3 regions of the Cytobacillus sp. FSL R5-0569 genome follow, and region 2 is predicted to be linked to each of the others. Evidence: riboswitches for the same ligand, from Rfam matches in the RefSeq annotation. Region 2 holds a riboswitch; each other region holds the start of a gene.
What was found. A riboswitch is a leader RNA that binds a small molecule or an ion and turns the genes downstream of it on or off. The one in region 2 is predicted to bind S-adenosylmethionine.

Region 1: linked by a shared signal. The riboswitch ahead of metK (methionine adenosyltransferase) and the one ahead of mtnK (S-methyl-5-thioribose kinase) in region 2 are both predicted to bind S-adenosylmethionine.
Region 3: linked by a shared signal. The riboswitch ahead of MKX78_RS11940 (phosphoadenylyl-sulfate reductase) and the one ahead of mtnK (S-methyl-5-thioribose kinase) in region 2 are both predicted to bind S-adenosylmethionine.

What each region holds. Positions count from the first base shown of each region.
Region 1 is NZ_JBBOWW010000001.1:3,648,280-3,650,555, reverse strand. It holds gene pckA (phosphoenolpyruvate carboxykinase (ATP)) at 1-173, opposite strand, end outside; SAM riboswitch class I at 561-686, shown strand; gene metK (methionine adenosyltransferase) at 987-2,186, shown strand.
Region 2 is NZ_JBBOWW010000001.1:1,127,392-1,129,667, reverse strand. It holds gene mtnK (S-methyl-5-thioribose kinase) at 1-1,090, opposite strand, end outside; SAM riboswitch class I at 1,237-1,390, opposite strand; SAM riboswitch class I at 1,592-1,695, shown strand; gene MKX78_RS05940 (2,3-diketo-5-methylthiopentyl-1-phosphate enolase) at 1,794-2,276, shown strand, end outside.
Region 3 is NZ_JBBOWW010000001.1:2,307,659-2,309,934, reverse strand. It holds gene MKX78_RS11945 (hydroxymethylglutaryl-CoA lyase) at 1-217, shown strand, start outside; SAM riboswitch class I at 659-763, shown strand; gene MKX78_RS11940 (phosphoadenylyl-sulfate reductase) at 927-1,646, shown strand; gene sat (sulfate adenylyltransferase) at 1,661-2,276, shown strand, end outside.

The sequences.
Region 1 (2,276 bases), 2.5 Mb from region 2:
TTAGGTGAACGACCTGTATACTTACCTGTTGTCGCGCGAATTGCACCAGTAGATGTAAGAACACCTTCGTTTCTGTTTAATACTTTTTCAACTAGTTGCGGCACAGATAATTGAACTTGGATGTTTTCGCCTTTTAGTAAATCATTTAACTCAGTTATCGATACAGAATTCATCTGATGAATACCTTCCTTTATATAATATTATTTAAGAGATATGCATCTCAGTCGCTATTTGTGATTATTTCTTCAAAAATAGTATAACACATTTATTCATTCAGTCTATACTATATAAATCATTTTTATATAATTAATGAAATTGTCACAAATACAGGCAGTATTCATTATAAATAGCTTTTGCAAATTTAAAAAGGATAATCAGCAAATTTAATGTAATTTTTATATATATTAAGGAAAAAGAACGGTATGATCTTAACTAAAATTATCCGTTATCAAAACTAAAGTTTATAGAGTCGGATATGACAATTTTTACATTGAATTGTTAATGAAAAACATTTGACTATATTCCATGTGTAAGTTATGATGAATCCTTGAACGGATACTCTCTTATCCCGAGCTGGTGGAGGGACAGGCCCTATGAAACCCAGCAACCTGCCAACTACATTTTCATGAGCAAAGGTGCTAACCTGATGCAAGGATTTATTACTCACTATCCTTGAACGATAAGAGTGAAAGGCGCGAATCATTTTGCTTCAACCTTTTCACTAAATCAGAGAAGAGGTTTTTTTTCATGCTTTTTAACATGATGTTGGCGAATACGAGGAGCGGCTTTTGGAATGTACTATTTATGTATGGGAAAAAGACCAACCATTTTATTCTCAATATTCCAAGTTAGCGCATAGGTTATTAAGGGTATGAGATAAACATTGGCCCATAAATAATGAAGATTCAAATAAGGGAATGAGTTCCGTATCAAAAATAAAGACTATAATAAAGTCTTATTGATTCGATAAATAAGGAGGAAGTCAGATGTCAACAAAACGTAGATTGTTTACTTCTGAATCAGTAACTGAAGGTCATCCGGATAAGATCAGTGACCAAATATCTGATGCAATATTAGATGCTATTTTATCACAGGACCCAAATGCGAGGGTTGCTGCGGAAACGTCTGTTACTACAGGTCTTGTATTGGTTGCAGGAGAAATCACTACATCCACATATGTAGATATTCCAAAAATCGTTCGTGAAACCATTAAGGAAATTGGTTATACACGTGCAAAATATGGCTTTGACTCTGAAACATGTGCTGTATTAACTTCTATTGATGAACAGTCAGCTGATATTGCTATGGGTGTAGACCAAGCATTAGAAGCGCGTGAAGGACAGATGACTGATGCAGAAATTGAAGCCATTGGTGCTGGAGATCAAGGTTTAATGTTTGGCTTTGCATGTAATGAAACAAAAGAGCTTATGCCATTACCTATTTCATTAGCTCATAAACTTTCTCGCCGTTTAGCTGAAGTAAGAAAAGAGGAAATCTTACCTTACCTTCGCCCAGATGGTAAAACACAAGTAACAGTAGAATATGATGAAAACAACAAACCTGTACGTATTGATACAATTGTTATCTCTACGCAGCACCATCCAGAAATTAGTTTAGAGCAAATTCAACGCAATTTAAAAGAGCATGTAATTAACCCAGTTGTTCCTACTGAATTAATTGATGAAAACACAAAATACTTCATCAACCCAACAGGTCGCTTCGTTATTGGTGGACCTCAAGGTGATGCTGGCTTAACTGGTAGAAAAATTATCGTTGACACATACGGCGGTTATGCACGTCACGGTGGTGGTGCATTCTCTGGTAAGGATGCAACGAAAGTTGACCGTTCAGCTGCTTACGCAGCTCGCTATGTAGCAAAGAATATCGTTGCTGCTGGACTAGCTGACAAAGCGGAAGTACAATTAGCATATGCAATTGGTGTTGCTCAGCCGGTATCCATCAGTATTGATACATTTGGAACTGGAGTAGTATCTGAGGATGTTTTAGTTGAAGTTGTTAGAAACAATTTTGACCTCCGTCCTGCTGGCATTATCAAAATGCTTGATTTACGCCGTCCGATTTACAAGCAAACAGCTGCTTATGGACATTTTGGTCGTACAGATATTGATTTACCTTGGGAGCGCACAGATAAAGCGGAAGAATTGCGTAAGGAAGCTTTAAAATAAATTAGAAAATTATGGCTGTAGAAAACTCCTTTAATGAGTTTTCTACAGTTTTTTTATGTGGAAAAGGGGCTATCGTTAAATTTTAATAAA
Region 2 (2,276 bases):
CCTTCTTCACATATAATCTAATTGACCTATCTTCTATTCCATCAAGATCCTTCACATGCGACAATCCGATTGTTCTCCGAATTAATTCACACCCTACTACTCCGATAGCATCTTTAAATACTTTAGCTAGAAAAGACTCTAGAGCGCCTGGTACTTTCGTAAAAGGATTAACAACAGAATTTTGCCAAGCTTCTGAAAAATATTGAGAAAACACATCCCATACTTCTTCTATCTGTTGAAGAATAACGATTCTATCGTTTTCGTTTCGTACAAGTACTTGGAAAATGAGATGGGCAATATATTGACCGACATCAAATCCAATCGGACCATAAAAGCCGAACTCAGGATCGATCACCTTCGTCTCACTCTTACTCGCAAATATACTCCCTGTATGTAGGTCACCATGTAGTAAGCTCTCTGCTTCTGTGAGAAAAGCATATTTTATTTTGGCTACTTCAAGTTTCAACTTGTCATTAGCCCATAGTTGCTGAACCACTTCAGCCAACTCAGCTTCAAAATCATTCGTTTCCACATCAAAAAATGGATCGGTGAATACTAAATCCTCAGTGATTTTACATAGTTCAGGATTTGAAAATTTAGCGACCAATTTCTTTTTCTCAAACGGATGAAGAGCAAAATCTGAAGTTGAAAACAATGTCTTTGCTAAGTACTCACCAATATGAGCTGATAAATTCGGATAATGATCCCCTTGAATCAATCCGTCTCTTACAATTGTCAAATGGGAAAGATCCTCCATCACAGTTAATGCTAGTTCTTCATCTGATGCTAGTACTGCTGGGAGGAGGTGAGGAACGAATTCACCATGCTTCTTAAGCACTTCTGCCTCCAGTTTTGCACGTTTAAGTGTTAGAGGCCAGCTTTCTCCGACTACTTTTGCATAAGGGAGTGCTTGCTTAATAATTACACTTTTATGATTAGAAGTAATACGGTAAACATAATTCAAATTACCATCACCAATCTCTTCCACCGTCATTTTTTCATCCGGTAAAAACAGTTTTAAACTCTTCACGTATTCACACGCTGATTCCTCTGTCAAAGCGCGATAACCTATATTATCTAAAACAGCCATATCTCTTCCCCCTTATTTCTTTATTTATCTGTGGCACAAAACAGGGGTGACTACATGAAGAGATGTAGTCGGACCTGCTTTGTCATTACAGAAACAAAAATGCCCCTTTCCTTTACAGAAAGAGGCATTCGTCATTACGATTTTGCCTCTCATCTTTCAGAATAACTTCTGAATGGAATTAGCACCGTGCCTTACATTAGGCGCAGAAATTCTCTAGCTGCGCCTCGTTTCACAACGATATTACGGTCGGTTGCTGGGTTTCATCGGGCCATATTTCCCTCCACCTGCTCTTGATAAGAGTATAAAAGATTCATTTTTTGAAATATCTTGAGCAAATACTAGCACCGTTTATAAAAAAGTGTCAATCTTTTTTTTAAAACTTTTCATCTTTTTAAGGTTAAAAGAATTTTGTCATATAACGTAAAAAATTCTCTGTTGACAGATAAAACACCTGGTGACATAATAAAATTGTGCAAAAATTTAAAACGATAATCATAAATTTTCTTATCAAGAGCAGGCGGAGGGACGAGCCCGATGAAGCCCGGCAACCGATTCTAAATGAACACGGTGCTAATTCTTGCAGCAATCATGCTGACAGATAAGGAGAAGGTTCTATCACTGCGAACTAACCCTCTTCTTATTGATTAAGAAGAGGGTTTTTTATTGTCAATGTCAATTCGAAATCATCAGGGAGGGTTCTCATATGGGAGATGTAATTGCAACTTATCAAGTATACGCAAGACCCGGTTCATTAGAGAAAAAAGCAGAGGATATCGCTTTAGGATTAACGATAGGCTCGTGGACAGCGTTACCATTACTTGAGCAAAAACAATTACTAAAACATAAAGGCAGAGTCACTGCACTACAAGAATTTTATGATGATGAACATCCCAATCGATTCGGTGAAGTAAGGTGCGAAATTAGTATCGCCTACCCTACATATAATTTCACATTTGATATTCCAGCAATCTTAACAACTGTATTTGGAAAGTTATCTCTAGATGGTGAAGTAAAATTATTAAATCTGGAATTTGATAATGAGGATCTTTCCCGTTTTCCTGGACCAAAATTCGGTATAAAAAATATAAGATCGAAACTAAATATTCAAGACCGCCCATTACTTATGAGTATATTTAAAGGCATTATCGGCAGGGATATTCACTTTTTAAGAGAACAGTTAAGAGAC
Region 3 (2,276 bases), 1.2 Mb from region 2:
TTATGCACCAAACGCCACTGGAAATATCTCCTCTGAAGACCTTATTCATGGTTTTGAAGAGATGGGTATTTCAACAGGTGTAGATTTGGATAAAGTCATTAAGCTAGGAAAAAAAATAGAGATTAAATATCCTGAATATTCTGATAGCTTTATTTTGAAGGCTGGTAAATGTTCTGACTTACACCTAGCTCCAAAAACCCAAGAAAAGTTGGGATAAAACTTCTATTCTTATTAATCCTCCTTTAAGAGAATGAAGATAGATTGAATTTTACTTTTAGCTAAGTGAGAAGTATTATGTCTTTAATTTTTCAAGGGCAGCTTTTGGAGGAAATCTTTTAGTTGTAAATGCAGTATATAATTCTCCTAATATGATTATTTTCGATTTTAATTTCAAAGAACAATTGAGACCATCAAAAGAGAAGCTCATACCATGTTTTTTACTATATCTTTAACTAATTATTAACGGCAGTTACATCCTTTATAAAACGTTATTTCTTTTATGAGGATATTTGAGAAGCGCTCTCAGAAGAAATTAACTTTTTCTTAACGTGTATGTATATTCATGAGTTTCAATTAAATAATTCTGACAAATCATAAAAATTAGATTTTTGTATTGACTTTTATTGATAGTATGTTAGGATTTATCTTATCCAATATTTTCTTATCCAGAGAGGTGGAGGGACTGGCCCGATGAAACCCGGCAACCTGCTTAATGCAAGGTGCTAATTCCAGCAAAATGTTGATTCATTTTGAAAGATAAGGTGTCATGAATCGTTATCTCACACCTTTTCTTATTGAAAAGGTGTTTTTTGTATAAGAGGTGATTCTTAAAAAATAATAGTCATTCGCTGATTAGACAACTAAAGGCGGACATTTTCCTTCAATGGGGAAATGCCGTCTTTTTTTATCGGAAAAGGAGGGATGAAATGCAACAGGCGATTACTTATGAGAACTGGCAGGATATTTCTGCAAGCTTTACTACCGATGATCACTCGAAAGGCGCTTTGTCTGTTCTAGAGTGGGCCTATCACACGTACAACGAGGATGAAATTGTGTATGCTTCTAGTTTTGGTGCCGAAGCCATCGTCCTTATCGACTTAATTACGCAAATCAAAAGAGAGGCTAAGTTGGTTTTTCTTGATACGGATTTACACTTTCCTGAAACTTATCAAGTGATTGAAGATATAAAAAAACGTTTTCCAGCGCTTCAAGTTGAAATGAAAAAACCTCATTTAACATTAGATGAACAAGCCGCTCGTTACGAGTCGGCATTGTGGAAAAAAGATCCGAATCAATGCTGTCAAATACGTAAAATACTACCTTTACAAGAAGCAATGGTGGGAAAAAAAGCGTGGATTTCAGGTCTTAGGCGCGAACAGTCACCCACAAGAAAGTATACTAATTTTGTGAACAAGGATGAGAAATTCACAAACATCAAAATTTGTCCACTTATTCATTGGCGGACGAAAGATGTCTGGGATTATATCAAAGAAAAACAATTACCCTATAATGCTTTACATGATGTGAACTATCCGAGTATTGGGTGTTTTCCTTGCACGCAACCAACAAATGAAGACGCTGATTCCCGCGCGGGTCGTTGGCAAGGCTTAACGAAAACAGAATGCGGCTTGCATACTAATTCATAAAAAGGAGTAAACAAATGAGCTTACCTAGTCCACATGGAGGAACATTAATTCAAAAATATGAACCACAATTCGATCTAGCTAAAGTGACAAAAACAATCGCAATCGACCGAATTGCATTAAGTGATTTAGAGTTGATTGCTATTGGCCTATTTAGCCCACTAACCGGTTTCTTAGGCAAAGAAGATTATGAATCTGTCGTGAAAAAAATGAGATTAAGTGATGGCACGGTTTGGTCACTTCCCATTACATTACCTGTTGATCTATCGGTTGCAGAACAACTCGATAAAGGGGAACAATATCGCTTGGATTTCGAGAATACAACTTATGGAGTCATCACAGTGTCGGAATGGTTTAGACCAGATTTAGAGATAGAGGCACATCATGTTTATCAAACTAACGACCATGCGCATCCAGGTGTGAAACGACTTTTTGAAAGAGGCAATCATTACGTAGCTGGTGAGATCACCCTTATAAGAAAACCTGAGAAAAAAGACTTTACAGATGTTTGGTTAGAGCCAAAAGACACTAGGGCTTTGTTTGTAGAAAAAGGTTGGCAATCGATTGTTGGCTTTCAAACACGTAACCCGATTCATCGTGCCCATGAGTATATTCAAAAGGCCGCCCTTGAGA